One region of the Pseudomonas sp. BP01 genome, then DNA from elsewhere that is predicted to be linked to it. Evidence: riboswitches for the same ligand, from Rfam matches in the RefSeq annotation. Region 1 holds a riboswitch; the other holds the start of a gene.
What was found. A riboswitch is a leader RNA that binds a small molecule or an ion and turns the genes downstream of it on or off. The one in region 1 is predicted to bind cobalamin.
Positions count from the first base shown of each region.

Region 1 (7,292 bases):
GATGACTGCGATATCTCTGTGGGAGCGGGGGAGCCCGCGAAGGGGCCGGCACAGGTAACACAAAAAACCCCTACCCACCTCTAACCAATTAGTTATAAGATAACATTTCACATGACATCCATTCCTATCAGCGACCCTCCATGACAAGCGCCAGCGCCACGCCCTCCTTGATCACCCAGCGCCTGCAGAGCATCGATGCCCTGCGCGGCCTGGTGATTCTGTTCATGCTTCTGGACCACGTCCGCGAAACGTTCTACCTGCACCGCCAGGTCAGCGACCCGATGACCATCGACGCCACAGAGCCTTCGCTGTTCTTCAGCCGCACCCTGGCCCACCTGTGTGCGCCAGTGTTCGTCCTGCTGACCGGCCTGTCGGCCTGGCTGTATGGCGAAAAACACCAGGGCCGTGGCGATGTTTCGGCGTTCCTGTTCAAGCGGGGGCTGTTCCTGGTGGTGCTGGAATTCACCCTGGTCAACTTCGCCTGGACCTTCCAGCTGCCCCCTAGCGTCATCTACCTGCAAGTCATCTGGGCCATCGGCGTCAGCATGATCGCCCTGTCACTGCTGGTATGGCTACCACGTGCGGCCCTGCTCGCCCTGGGCGCAGCCATTGTCGCCGGCCACAACCTGCTCGACGGCCTGCACTTTGGCGTGGAGTCTGCCCTGCACGTGCCATGGGCCATCCTGCACGACCGTGGCTGGCTTGAGTTCTCCGAAAACCTGCGCCTGCGCACGTCTTACCCGGTGCTGCCTTGGATCGGCGTCATCGCCCTGGGTTATGGGCTGGGGCCCTGGTTCGCCCGTGGCAGCCTGGCCGGCCAACGCCAGCAGCGCCTGCTGCTGACTGGGCTGATCGCATTGCTCGGCTTTGTCGTGTTGCGCCTGTTCAACGGCTATGGCGAGGCGCCGTGGAGCGGTTACCCGAGCCTCACCGAAACCGTGATGAGCTTCTTCAACATCACCAAATACCCACCGTCACTGCTGTTCCTGGCCCTGACCCTGGGCTGCGGCCTGCTGTTGCTGCGCGCCTTCGAGCGCGCCGGCCAGGCTCGGTGGATCAGCGCGCTGGCAGTGTTTGGCGCAGCACCGATGTTCTTCTACCTGTTGCACCTGTACGTGCTGAAGCTGCTGTACCTGGCCTGCGTGGCGCTGTTCGGCCTCAACCATGGCGACTATTTCGGTTTCGACGGCATCGCAGCGGTGTGGCTGGGTGCAGCGGCGCTTGCGGTTTCGCTGTACCTGCCGGTGCGCGGTTTCGCCCGCTTGAAAGCGCGCCGCCGCGACATCACCTGGCTGAAGTACTTCTGAAAAGCGTTTTCACCCGGCGGCGCGATGGTCTACCATGCGGGCCGCCGGTTTCCACCACGGAATTAATAGGGAATCCCAGGCCCGCCAATACGGGCCAAACGGAACTGCCCCCGCAACTGTAGGTGCCGAGCCTGCTCCATCGATGCCACTGGGCCACACACCCGGGAAGGCCGGAGCCGGGCCATGACGCACCAGTCAGGAGACCTGCCGGCCTACATTTACCAACCGGCGGGGTGTCCGGGATTGGCCATCAGTGTTGCCCCTGCCATCGGCGGGGCTCGGCGATGCCTGTCCGTGCGTTCCTGACCCGAACTGTCCGATAGGAGATCGCCCAGCATGCTGCCCCGTTTCGCCACCCTGCTCGCCGGCCTTGGCCTTACTGGCCTGGCCCAGGCCGCTGCCACCCACTACCCGCTCACGGTCGAGAACTGCGGCAAACCGCAAACTTTCGCCCAGGCGCCGCAGCGCGCCGTCACCATCGGCCAGGCCGGCACCGAGATGCTCTACGCACTCGGGCTTGGCGACAAGCTGGCGGGCACTTCGCTGTGGTTCAACAACGTGCTGCCCGAGTACCAGGCGCAGAACGACAAGGTGCCGCGCCTGGCCGACAATGACCCCAGCTTCGAGGCCGTGGTCGGCAAGCGCCCGCAGCTGGTGACGGTGCAGTTCGAATGGATGGTCGGCGCCCAGGGTGTGGTCGGCACCCGCGAGCAGTTCGATGAACTGAAGATCCCCACCTACCTGCTGCCGTCGGACTGCGAAGGCAAGGACAACCTGGTCGGCGCCGACGGCACCCGCCTGCAGGCGTTTCAGGTCAGCAGCATCTACAAGAGTGTCAGCCAGCTGGCCGAGATCTTTGATGTGCAGGACCGCGGCATTGCGTTGAACGCCGAGCTGAAAGGCCGCCTGGACAGCGCCAAGGCACAACTGACCGGCAAGGACCTGTCCACCACTTCGGCACTGTTCTGGTTCTCCAGCGCCGACCTCGACATCGACCCTTACGTGGCGGGCCGTCAAGGGGTCGCTGACTTCATGCTGCGCACGCTGGGCGTGCGCAATGTGGTCGAGTCCACCGAGGAGTGGCCTACCGTAGGCTGGGAAACCCTGGCCAAGGCCAACCCCACCTGGCTGATCATCGCCCGCATGGACCGCCGCCGTTTCCCCGCCGACGACTACCAGAAAAAACTGGAATTCCTGCGCAACGACCCGGTAACCCGCAACATGGACGCGGTGAAGCACAACCGCATCATCGTCCTCGACGCCGACGCCATGCAGGCCGGCATCCGCCTGTTCCGTGGCCTGCAAACCCTGTCGGCAGCCTTCGCCAGCGGTAAAGCGGCCCAGTGATGATTCGCCTGTTACCCTGCATCGCAATCGCCTTGGCGGCACTGTTGGCCGCCTTGCTGGCCGGCACTGCCATCGGTGAGACCAACCTGTCACCCAGCGTGGTCGGCCAGGTGCTGGCCAACCACCTGTGGCAGGCCGGCTACCCGGTTGACCCGATCGACGCCGGCATCGTCTGGAACTACCGCCTGACACGCACCCTGGTCGCGGCAGCCTGCGGTGCCGGCCTGGCCACCTGCGGCGTGGTGCTCCAGGCGCTGCTGCGCAACCCGCTGGCCGAGCCGTACCTGCTGGGCTTGTCGGCCGGCGCCTCGACCGGTGCAGTGCTGGTCGGCCTGCTGGGCCTCGGTAGCCTGGCGCTGAGCATGTCCGGGGGCGCTTTCATCGGTGCGTTGGCAGCGTTCGCCCTGGTGCTGCTCCTGGCCCGTGCGGCCGGCCCAGGCAGCAATAACGCGCAGGTGATCCTCGCCGGTATCGCCGGCTCGCAACTGTTCACCGCCCTCACCGCCTTTCTCATCACCAAGTCGGCCACCGCCGAACAGGCACGCGGCATCCTGTTCTGGCTACTGGGCAATCTCAGCGGCGTGCGTTGGCCTTCCGTGTGGCTGGCTGTGCCGGTGGCGCTGTTCGGCCTGGTGGTGTGCCTGTTGCACCGCCGCGCGCTGGACGCCTTCACCTTCGGCGCCGATTCGGCGGCATCGCTGGGCATCCCGGTGCGGCGCACCCAGTTACTGCTGATCAGCTGCACGGCACTGGTCACGGCTGTGATGGTGTCCATCGTCGGCGCCATCGGCTTTGTCGGGCTGGTAATCCCGCATGCCCTGCGCCTGCTGCTCGGCCCTGGGCACAGCCGTCTGTTGCCCGCCAGCGCACTGGGCGGTGCACTGTTCCTGATTGCCGCCGACGTACTTTCGCGCACCTTGATTACAGGCCAGGTGATTCCCGTGGGCGTGGTTACCGCACTGATCGGTGCACCGGTGTTCGCGCTGATTCTGGTCATCCGCCGAGGGCACTCATGACGGTCATGACCGCTGTACAGCTTGGGCCACTGAGCTGCCAGGGCCTGGGGCTGCAACTGGCCGGCAATACCGTGCTGCGCGATATCGACCTGCACGTTGTGGCAGGTGAAACCCTGGGCATTGTCGGCCCCAACGGCTCCGGCAAATCCTCACTGCTCAAGCTGCTGGCCGGGCTGCGCAAGCCGGCCAGCGGCAGCGTGCAACTGCTAGGCGAACCGCTGGCACAGCTGCCCCGCCGCCGTGTTGCGCAGGCCCTGGCACTGGTCGAGCAGCAGGCCGACACCCTCGATGCAATCAGGGTGTTCGATGCCGTTGCCCTGGGCCGTACGCCCTGGTTGTCGGCACTGGCACCGTTCTCTGGGGAGGACCGTGCCATCGTCGAGCAGGCCCTGGCTGACCTCGACGCCCTGCACCTGCGCGCACGCCTGTGGGGTTCGCTATCGGGTGGCGAGCGCCAGCGGGTGCACATCGCCCGCGCCTTGGCGCAACGGCCACAGGTACTGTTGCTGGACGAGCCCACCAACCACCTGGACATCCAGCACCAGCTTAGCCTGCTGCAGCAGGTTCAAGCCCTGCCCGTGACCACGCTGGTGGCGCTGCACGATCTCAACCAGGCACTCACCTGCGACCGCGTCGCGGTGCTGGACAACGGCCGCCTGGTCGCCCTTGGCAAACCGTTCGAAGTCCTCACGCCAGAGCGCCTGCTGTGCACCTTCGGCGTGCATGCACGTTACCTCACCGATCCCTTCGACGGCGCGCGCATCCTGCGTTTTCGCGCCCCCTGAACCAGGAAGTTCTACTGATGCTGTTGCGCCCTGTCGCCCTGCTGCTTGCCAGCGCCCTGCTTGCCCCCGCCGCATTGGCCGAGGTGCATGAAGTGAAAATGCTCAACCGCGGCAGCGAGGGCGCCATGGTGTACGAGCCGGACCACCTGCGCATTGCCCCCGGCGACACGGTGCGCTTTCTGCCCACCCAGAGCGGGCACAATGCGGCCAGCGTGACCGGCCTGCTACCGACCGGGGCCGAGCCCTTCAAGAGCAAGTTGAACCAGCCGTTCGAGCAGACCTTCAGCGTTCCGGGCGTATACGGCATCCAGTGCATTCCGCACCTGGCGATGGGCATGGTAATGCTGATCCAGGTCGGTGACGCGCCAGCTGCCGAATTGCCAGCCAGCTTGCCTGCACGGGCGCAAGCCCGCTTCGCAGCCCAGTTGCAGAAGCTCGAGGCCGCGCGATGAGCCGGCTGTTGTTGGCGCTGCCGTTGCTGGGGTTGTCGACCCTTTCCCTGGCCGACTCCGCCCAGTCGCAAAGCAACGGTTTTGTCGAAGACAGCAGCTGGAACATGCTCAACCGCAGCGTATTCGACCAACGCGACTACAAGCACGGTGGGCGCAACAGTGCCGCGCGCAATGCCTACAAACCGCGCAGCGAACGTAATGGCAAGGCTGAGGAATGGGCCTACGGTTTGATGGGGACATTTCAGTCCGGCTTCACCCAAGGCCTGATCGGTATTGGCGTCGATGCCCATGCCTACCTGGGCGTGCAACTCGACAGTGGCGGCGGGCGGGCGGGTAAAGCGCGCCTGCTGGGGGTGGACAACGATGGGCACCCGAAAAACGAATACAGCCGCGCAGGCGGAGCGCTGAAGTTGCGGGCGTCCAATACCGTGCTCTCCTATGGCGAGCAACGCGTCAAGACCCCGGTATTCAGCTCCTCCGACAGCCGCCTGCTGCCCGAGACCGCTACAGGGTTCTTCCTCACCAGCAACGAGTTCGACACGCTCAAGCTGCTGGCCGGGCACTTCAACGAAAGCACCGACCGCAATGCCTCCAGCCACGACCAGGGCTTCGTGGTGAACTACTCCAACAGCAAACAGGGCAACAGTTTCGACCTGGCCGGCGTGGTGTGGAACCCCGGCGCAGCCTTCAGCGGCAGCCTGTACACCTCGCGCTACGAGGACAGCTGGAACCAGCACTACCTGGGCAGCACCCTCAGCCACGCGCTGGATGACCGACGCAGCATCAGCCTGGACCTCAACCTGTACCGCACCACAGACACTGGCAAGGCGCTGTCCGGGCGCATCGACAACACCACCTGGAGCCTGGTCTCGCGCTACAACCAGGGGCCGCATGGTTTCAGCCTTGGCTGGCAGCAGGTCGACGGCAACACCCCGTTCGACTACGTGACGCGAGGGGCAATCTTCATTGCCAACGCTGTGCAGATGTCGGACTTCAACGCACCGAACGAGAAGTCCTGGCAGGCACGCTATGACCTGAACATGGGGGCGTATGGGGTGCCGGGGTTGAACCTGACGGCGTTGTATGTGCGGGGGTTCGATATCGACGGCACGCATGTCGACCCCAATGGCGGGTATGCGTACCTGGGGTATGGCAAGGGTGGCAAGCATTGGGAACGCGACCTCGAGGCGAGGTATGTGGTGCAGAGCGGCAAGGCCAAGGGGACGACGTTCTCGGTGAGGCATAACGTGCACCGGGGGAACACGGCGCAGGCTGAGCTGGACGGGGACCAGATACGGTTGGCGGTGGAGTGGCCGTTGTCGGGTGGGTTCTGATAGACCGGGTTGCCTGGATTGGGGCTGCTGTGCAGCCCATCGCGACGCAAGGCCGCTCCTACAGAGATCGCGAAAAGCCCGGACTGCGCCACGCCTGTAGGAGCGGCCCAGGCTGCATCAGGCAAGCGAGCTACCCGCAGGCAACAACCCCCACTCCGCGCGCTCCTGTTCATTCATCGCGGCCAGCACCTCGGCAAACGTGCGTTCCAGCTCTGAACTGACGTTGCCAAACACCTTGTAATTGCTGAGCAGATACCGCTTCACCACCCTCGGCCAACGGCGTTCCTTGTGCGCCGCATTGATGATGCCCTTGGCGTCATGGTAGGTCGCCCCCCGCCACAGTTCTATCAGCCTTTTTTCAAAATCCGCAAAGGTCCACAGGTCAATACGCTCTTCAAATTCGTCCAGCAGTTTGAGTTTGTACAGGGCCATGTATGGCATCGTGAGTCTCCCTCGGGTGCAGTGAGCAAGCCGTGCACAAGGGAAGGTAAGCAAGCCGGGCCGGTTTTGAAATGAACGCGTCGATCACGCCCAACGCGCCGGTGTAGGCGCTTTCCCACAGGTCAGGGCAATCGCAAGTGCATGTGCGTGGTCTGCCAGACCGGGTCTTGCTCCACATTCACCACCGCAAACCCTTGCCGCTCCCAAAACGCAATCGCACCCGGCAGAAACGGATGCGTATGCAGGTACAGGCAGTCGATACCTGCCTGCTCCGCCCGTTCGCGCAACGCGCCGAACAACGCGGCAGCCAGGCCATGCCTGCGGTAGGCCGGTAGCACGAACAGGCGCACCACCTCGGCTACCCGCTCGGCGTGATAATCAAGCTGGGCAAAGCGGTGGTCATAGGGCACGTAGCCGATCACCGCAACCAGCTGCCCGTCATCACGGGCCTCAAGAAAGCACCCCGCGCCATCCAGGTAGGTCTGGGCAAAATGCGCAAGGTCGTGCGACAGTGGCGCTTTTGCAAGCATCGGGAACAGCTCGCGGCGAGCGCTATCGACAAACGCCACGACTTCGGCAATGGCGACGCGCGCCACGGGTTGCAGGGTCC
Region 1 covers NZ_JAFBKA010000009.1:101,416-108,707, forward strand. Annotated here, with positions in the region: gene JOY50_RS10450 (DUF1624 domain-containing protein) at 141-1,307, shown strand; cobalamin riboswitch at 1,336-1,534, shown strand; gene JOY50_RS10455 (ABC transporter substrate-binding protein) at 1,644-2,654, shown strand; gene JOY50_RS10460 (iron ABC transporter permease) at 2,654-3,670, shown strand; gene JOY50_RS10465 (ABC transporter ATP-binding protein) at 3,667-4,455, shown strand; gene JOY50_RS10470 (pseudoazurin) at 4,473-4,907, shown strand; gene JOY50_RS10475 (OprD family porin) at 4,904-6,241, shown strand; gene JOY50_RS10480 (hypothetical protein) at 6,359-6,682, opposite strand; gene JOY50_RS10485 (GNAT family N-acetyltransferase) at 6,805-7,292, opposite strand, start outside.

Region 2 (7,292 bases), on a different contig from region 1:
CACCACCTACGGGCGCAACAAGAACCAACAGTCCAGCGACCTGACCATCAACCCCACCTATGGCCCGACCTCGCCAACCTCGTTCGATGACCTCGCGACGTTGCAGTTCGACCAGTGGGTGAACAACCTGGACATCACCCGCGCCTTCGATGGCCTGTTCGGCCTGGCAGTACCGACCCGCGTCTCGGCCGGCCTGGAGCACCGCTGGGAGCGCTTCCGGACCTTTGCCGGCGACCCCATCGCCTACAGCGTCGGGCCCTACACCTACCCGGCCACCCTGGCGGACGGGCGCCCCAACCCGCTTTATGCGCTGGCCAACGGCCAGACCGCCGTGGGCGCCCAGGCTGCGCTGACCATCCGCCCGGAAGACGAGGCCGATGTGAAACGCAACAACTATGCCGCCTACATCGACCTCGGCCTGGACCTGACCCCGCGCTGGTACCTGGGCGCCGCCGCGCGCGTCGAGCACTACGACGACGACTCGGGCAACACCGCCAGCTTCAAGCTCAATTCACGCTATGAACTGAGCGAAACCGTGGCGGTACGCGGCACCCTGGGCAGCGGGTTCCGCGCACCGTCGCTGACCCAGAGCGGCTACACCGTCAGCGACAACCGCACCGCGCTGGACGCCGACGGCAATGTGGTGCCGGCCTTGCGCCGCACCGTGGCGCCCGGCAGTGCCGCCGCGCTGGCATTCGGCGGCGAGAAGCTCGACCCGGAGAAGTCCCGCAACGCTGGCCTTGGCCTGACCTGGCAACCGGCGCGCCGCACCAGCGTTACCCTGGACACCTACCTGATCGACATTGACGACCGCATCCTGCTCACCGAAAACCTCTACGACCGGCAGAACGGTGCCGGTGCCATTGGCGACATCCTCGAATCGCTGGGCCTGGCGCGCACCACCTGGATCAACTACTACACCAATGCCTTCGACACCCGCACCCGCGGCCTCGACCTGGTGGGTGACCACACCAGCGAGTTCGGTGCCTGGGGCGATGTGCGCTGGACCTTGGGCTTCAACTGGAACAAGACCACCGTGCGCGGCACCCGGGGTACGCCCGCAGCGCTGGCCGCTGCCGGTATCGACGTGGTCGGCCATGGCCGCGAAGGTGACCTGGTGGCAGCTTCGCCGAAGACCAAATGGGTATTGGGCAGCCAGTGGTTGCTGGGTAACTTCACCGGCACCTTGCAGACCACCCGCTACGGCAAGGTCGAAACCTGGCAGCAGAACCAGGCCCAGGACCGCACCTTTGGCGCCAAGTGGATCACCGACCTGGACCTGTCGTACCTGCTGTTCGACAGCCTGACCGTCAGTGTGGGTGGCACCAACATCTTCAATGTGCGGCCCGACAAGAACGGCGTTTACAACGCCAACGGCAACCAGGCGGCGTACGGCAACCCGCCGTTTCATCCAGGTGGCGGCTATTGGTACACCAAGCTGGCGTATGACTTCTGAAGCATCTGCACATTTGCTCCTGGCCTGTGGGAGCGGGTTCACCCGCGAAGAATCCAACCCGGTACTTGGCAATTGACGCAAACCCCGCCCCCATGCTCTCCTTATGCCTCACGTTCAGGTGCCCCCACAGGGGGTGAAACGGGAAACCGGTGCGTCCCAGGCCCTCCAGCAGGGCCGGACAAGGCCGGTGCTGCCCCCGCAACGGTAAGCGAGTGAAGTGTCTGTACCACTGTGCCATGTAGTCCGGCATGGGAAGGTGACGCTTTCCAGGAGCCCTGCTCCTCCTCGCAAGCCCGGAGACCGGCCTGACGTTCATGAACACCCCGCGGTGGGCGGGCGCTGTTGCATTCCCCTGGGCGGCCACGCATCGGGGATGCCGCGCTTGCCCGTTGCCTACCAAAAGCAGAGGAACGCGTCATGCCCGTCACCAGCACCAAGCAACACAGCCTTGACACCCCCGTCACCCTCAACCAGCGCGTCGTCATCGCCCTCGGCGCCAGCCTGCTGGGCCTGTGCCTGGTGTACTTCGCCGGTTTCTCGCACATCGAGGCCGTGCACAACGCCGCCCACGACACCCGCCACAGCGCCGCCTTCCCCTGCCACTGAGTACGCCTGATGATCACGCGCATTGCCCGTACCGCGGGCTTCAGCGGGCTGCTTGCGGCCCTGCTGCTGACCCTGCTGCAAAGCTTCTGGGTTGCCCCGCTGATTCTTGAGGCGGAAACCTACGAATCATCGGCCCCGGCCGCACAGCACGAACATGGTGGCGAAGTGGCCGCCCATGAGCACAGCGCCGAAGCCTGGTCGCCGGAAGACGGTTGGCAGCGGGTGCTGTCCACCACCGGGGGCAATCTGGTGGTCGCAGTCGGCTTCGCCCTGATTCTCGCCGCCCTGTACAGCCTGCGCGAACCGCAGCGTGCCGGCACCGGTGCGCTGTGGGGCCTGGCCGGTTTTGCCGTGTTCTGCCTGGCCCCGACGTTGGGGTTGCCGCCGGAGCTGCCCGGCACTGCCGCCGCCGACCTGGGACAACGCCAGGCATGGTGGGTTGGCACGGCCAGCGCCACCGCCCTTGGCCTGGCCTTGCTGGTGTTCGCCCGGCACTGGTTGTTGAAGGCGCTGGGCGCCGTGTTGCTGGTAATCCCCCATGTGATTGGCGCCCCACAGCCCGAAGTGCATGAGAGCCTGGCCCCCGAAGCACTGGAAACCCAGTTCAAGATGGCCTCCTGGCTGACCAACGCTGCCTTCTGGGTAGCCTTGGGCCTGCTCAGTGCGTGGTTGTTCCGCCGCTCCAGCAAGGCCTGATGCCGGCGTTCTACGCCGGCTTCGGCTGCCGCCGGGGCTGCCCGGCGGATACCCTGCATACCCTGCTGCTCCAGGCCCTGGCTAGCCAGGGCCTTGCGCTTGCCGACCTGCACGGCATTGCCAGTATCAGCCTCAAGGCCGACGAAGCCGGCTTGCAGCAACTGGCCGAACGCCTTGGCTTGCCGTTGGTGCTGTACCATAGCGCGCAACTACAGGCCTTTGAGCCGCTGCTCAGCCACCGCTCTGCCACAGCCCATGCCCACAGCGGCTGCTGGGGCGTGGCCGAGAGCGCGGCGCTGGCCCTGGCCAGCCAGCAGCCTGGGAGCACAGCCCGGTTGCTGCTGACCCGCCAGGTACTGGGCCCGGCGACCCTCGCCCTGGCCTGCTGACCATTTCGCTTCTCTTTCCTGCAAGGATTTTCCATGACGGTGTACTTCATCGGTGCCGGCCCCGGCGACCCGGAACTGATAACGGTCAAGGGCCAACGGCTGATTCGCCAGTGCCCGGTGGTCATCTATGCCGGCTCGCTGGTACCCGCTGCCGTGCTCGAAGGCCACCAGGCCGAGACCGTGATCAACAGTGCCGAGCTGCACTTGGAGCAGATCATCGCCGCCATGCGCAGCGCGCACGAACAAGGCCAGGACGTGGCCCGGGTACATAGCGGCGACCCCAGCCTGTACGGCGCCATCGGTGAGCAGATCCGCCACCTGCAGGCGCTGGGCATCGATTACCAGATCATCCCTGGGGTCACCGCCACGGCGGCCAGCGCTGCGCTGCTCGGCTGCGAGCTGACCCTGCCCCAGGTAGCGCAGACGGTGATCCTCACCCGCTATGGCGACAGTTCACCCATGCCGCCTGGCGAGCAACTGGGCGACCTGGCGCGCCACGGCAGCACCTTGGCGATTCACCTGGGGGTCAAGCACCTCCCGCGGATTGTCGAAGAACTGATGCCGCACTACGGTGCGCACTGCCCTGTGGCGGTGGTACATCGTGCCACCTGGCCAGACCAGGATTGGGTGCGCGGCACCCTTGGCGATATCGTCGAACGCGTCGCAGCCAAGGATTTTCGCCGCACGGCGCTGATCCTGGTAGGCCACGTGCTAGGGGATACGCCATTCGCCGAGTCGGCCTTGTACCGTGCCGGGCATGCTCACTTATATCGCCCTGGCGACTGAGCATTGCCAGCATTGCCGCAGCCGTAGCAGACTCCGGGCTCCCGCCTGTGAACAGGAGTCACGCCCATGCTGGAATTACGCCCCAACTGTGAGTGCTGCGATACCGACCTGCCGGGCGACAGCCCCGATGCGCTCATCTGCTCCTTCGAATGCACCTTCTGCCGCGCCTGCGCCGATACCCGCTTCAACGGCCGCTGCCCGAACTGTGCCGGCCAGCTGGTGGCCCGCCCCACGCGGGTCGGCCAGGCGCTGGTCAATAACCCCGCTGCCACCCAACGTGTGAACAAAGCACACGCTGCTTGCGCCTGACTGCACACCTCAAACCAGGCATTGCCGCTTTGATAGGGTGATGTCTTTCCCAATGCTTGTAGGACTTTTCAACAACAAGCGCGCGGATTATCAACACTTCTATACTCGGCATTACCAAACCTCGGGATTGGTCGTATCTTGCAGCGCTTCCGATTAACCCACTTGCCGACGTATTCCTGAGTGTTCCAGGAAGCGGACCACATCTTGACAGGAGTTTTCTACATGACAACCGTGCTGATCGTCGACGACCACCCCATTGTCCGACTATCCCTGCGTCTACTGCTCGAACGTGAACGCTTTCATGTTGTGGGTGAAGTTGGTAACGGCAGCGAAGTTGCGCAGGTAGCCCGCGAATTGCGCCCGGACGTGGTAGTGCTCGACATCGGCCTGCCCGGCCTGGATGGCATGGAAGTGATCAAACGCCTGCAATGCCTCGAGCCTGTGCCCAAGATCATGGTGCTGACCGGCCAGGCCACCGACCTGTATGTACGGCGTTGCCTGGATGCTGGCATCGGCGCATTCGTCACCAAGGAAGAAGATCACGAAGCACTGCTGTTTGCCCTCAAGGCCCTGGTCAAGGGCTATTCGACCTTCCCGCAAATGTCGGTCAACAGCAACTCGCTGGAGAGCGAACCGGTACGCCTGGCCAGCCTGTCGAACCGTGAAATGGAAGTGCTGCGGCGCCTGGCGCGCGGCGAAAACAACAAAAATATCGGCACCTGCATGAACCTGAGTGCCAAGACCATCAGCACCTACCGGGGCCGTATCATGGAAAAGCTCAAGACCGAATCGCTGGTTGAAATGGTCGACCTGGCCAAACGCAACAGCGTCTACTGAGCGTTCGGCCGCCATGAAGCGCCTGCTGGCGTGCATGCTCCTGGCCATCGGCCTGTCCGGCCCCACTGCGCTGCTGGCCAGCAGCGAACCTCGCCAGCTGCTGGCGCGCTCTGTCAGCGCCGCAGCCCCGTTGCAACTGTCCAGGGAAGACCGGGATTGGCTGCAGCAACGCCAATACCTGGTGCTGGGCAGTTCGCGACCCGACTATCCTCCCTTCGAACTCAATACCAGCCAGCAGGACTACGAAGGTATTAGCGCAGACTACGCCGGTATCATCGCCGAGCAGCTGGGCATAAACGTCGAAGTACGGCGGTTCGACAACCGCCACGAAGCCATCGCTGCTTTGCGTGAGGGCAGTATCGACCTGCTGGGCAGCTCCAATGCCTTCGAGGCGGCAGACGCCCAGCTTGTCCTGAGCACCCCGTATGCCGACGACATGCCGGTCCTCGTCACGCGCGAAGGAAGCAGCCTGAAGAACACACCCGACCTCGCCGGCCTGCGCTTGGCGATGGTCGATCACTACCTGCCGGCCAGCACCGTACGCAATCTGTACCCCAAGGCGCAGTTAAGCCTGTACCGCTCGACCCTGGCCGGGCTGGCCGCTGTCGATCTGGGCGAGGCCGATGCCTACCTGGGCGATGCCATCAGTACCGACTTCATGATTGGCAAGAGTTACCAGGGCACGCTGAGAATCGACCACTTCTGCCAGGTCCCTGCTGGGGCATTTGCCTTTGCCCTGGCCAGCGACAACCCTCGCTTGCATCGGTTGGTCGACATGGCGCTGGCCCGCATCAACGACAGCGAGCGCCTGAATATCCTGCGCCGCTGGAGCAGCGGCAACACCAGCCTGCTGCTGCAGCGCCACCTCACCGCCTTGAGCAAGGAAGAAGAAGCATGGATCGCTGCCCACCCCAACATCGATGTGTTGGTCAACACCTCGTTGGCGCCACTGACGTTCAACGACGCCGAACACCGCCCAACCGGCATCACCCTTGATCTGCTGAAACAGATCTCACTGCGCACCGGGCTACAGTTCCGGCCAGTGGCAAGCGATTCGGCGCAGGCGATGCTCGAGCGCCTGGCCCGCGGCGATGCACAAATGATCGGCGCCCTGGGCTACGGCGCGGATCGCTCGAAACAACTGCGCTATACCCGCCCCTACCTGGTCAGCCCACGCGTCCTGGTTACCCGTAGCGACAGCACTTACCCCACACAAGCCAAGGCACTGGATGGCCAGCGTATCGCCCTGGTCCGTGGCTCGCCGCAGCGGGTGCTGCTGCAACAACGTTATCCGCAGGCCAGGCTGGTGGAAGTCGACAACCCGCTCGGCCTGATGGAGGCCGTGGCGGGCGGGGCTGCCGACGTTGCCCTGAGCAGCCAGATCAATGCCGCCTACTACATCAGCCATGTGTTCAAGGGCCGCTTGCGCATCGCCAGCGTGCTGGACGACGCCCCGGCCATTGCCGCCTTCGCCGTGGCTGCGGACCAGCCGCAGCTACAAGCCATCCTCGACAAGGCTCTGCTGAGCATTCCACCCGAAGAGCTCGATCAGCTGGCTAATCGCTGGCGCACCAGCACCTTGGTAAGCGACAGCCCCTGGCGCGACTACCGAACGCTGGCCTTGCAGGTATTGGTTTTGTCGGCTCTGTTGCTGGCGGGCGTGGTGTTCTGGAACAGCTACCTGCGCAAGCTGATCAACCAGCGCACCGAGGCCCAGCACGCGCTGCAAGCGCAGTTGGCCTTGAGCCGTGGCCTGCTCGAACAGCTACGCCAAGCCAAGGACGACGCAGAGCAAGCCAGCCAGACCAAAAGCACCTTCCTGGCCACCATGAGCCATGAAATCCGCACTCCGATGAATGCCGTGATCGGCCTGCTGGAGTTGGCGCTGGAAGACAGCCGCGAGGGCCGCTGCGACGCCCAGACCCTGCAGACTGCCCATGGCTCGGCCATCGACCTGCTTGAACTGATTGGCGATATTCTCGACATTTCCCGCATCGAATCCGGGCACATTACCCTGCAACCGATACCCACTAACCTGGTCGAGCTGGTACGCGCTACGGTACGGGTTTTCGAGGGCAACGCTCGGGCCAAAGGCTTGCATCTGCACGCAGAACTTCCCGCCGGGCCGGTCTGGGTGCTGGCAGACCCGTTGCGGCTCAAGCAGATACTGTCCAATTTGATCAGCAACGCCATCAAGTTCACCGACCGCGGTG
Region 2 covers NZ_JAFBKA010000033.1:53,539-60,830, forward strand. Annotated here, with positions in the region: gene JOY50_RS23560 (TonB-dependent siderophore receptor) at 1-1,456, shown strand, start outside; cobalamin riboswitch at 1,556-1,780, shown strand; gene JOY50_RS23565 (CbtB domain-containing protein) at 1,874-2,062, shown strand; gene JOY50_RS23570 (CbtA family protein) at 2,072-2,758, shown strand; gene JOY50_RS23575 (cobalamin biosynthesis protein) at 2,758-3,147, shown strand; gene cobM (precorrin-4 C(11)-methyltransferase) at 3,181-3,933, shown strand; gene JOY50_RS23585 (DUF1272 domain-containing protein) at 4,000-4,242, shown strand; gene JOY50_RS23590 (response regulator transcription factor) at 4,465-5,079, shown strand; gene JOY50_RS23595 (transporter substrate-binding domain-containing protein) at 5,093-7,292, shown strand, end outside.
Region 2: linked by a shared signal. The riboswitch ahead of JOY50_RS23565 (CbtB domain-containing protein) and the one ahead of JOY50_RS10455 (ABC transporter substrate-binding protein) in region 1 are both predicted to bind cobalamin.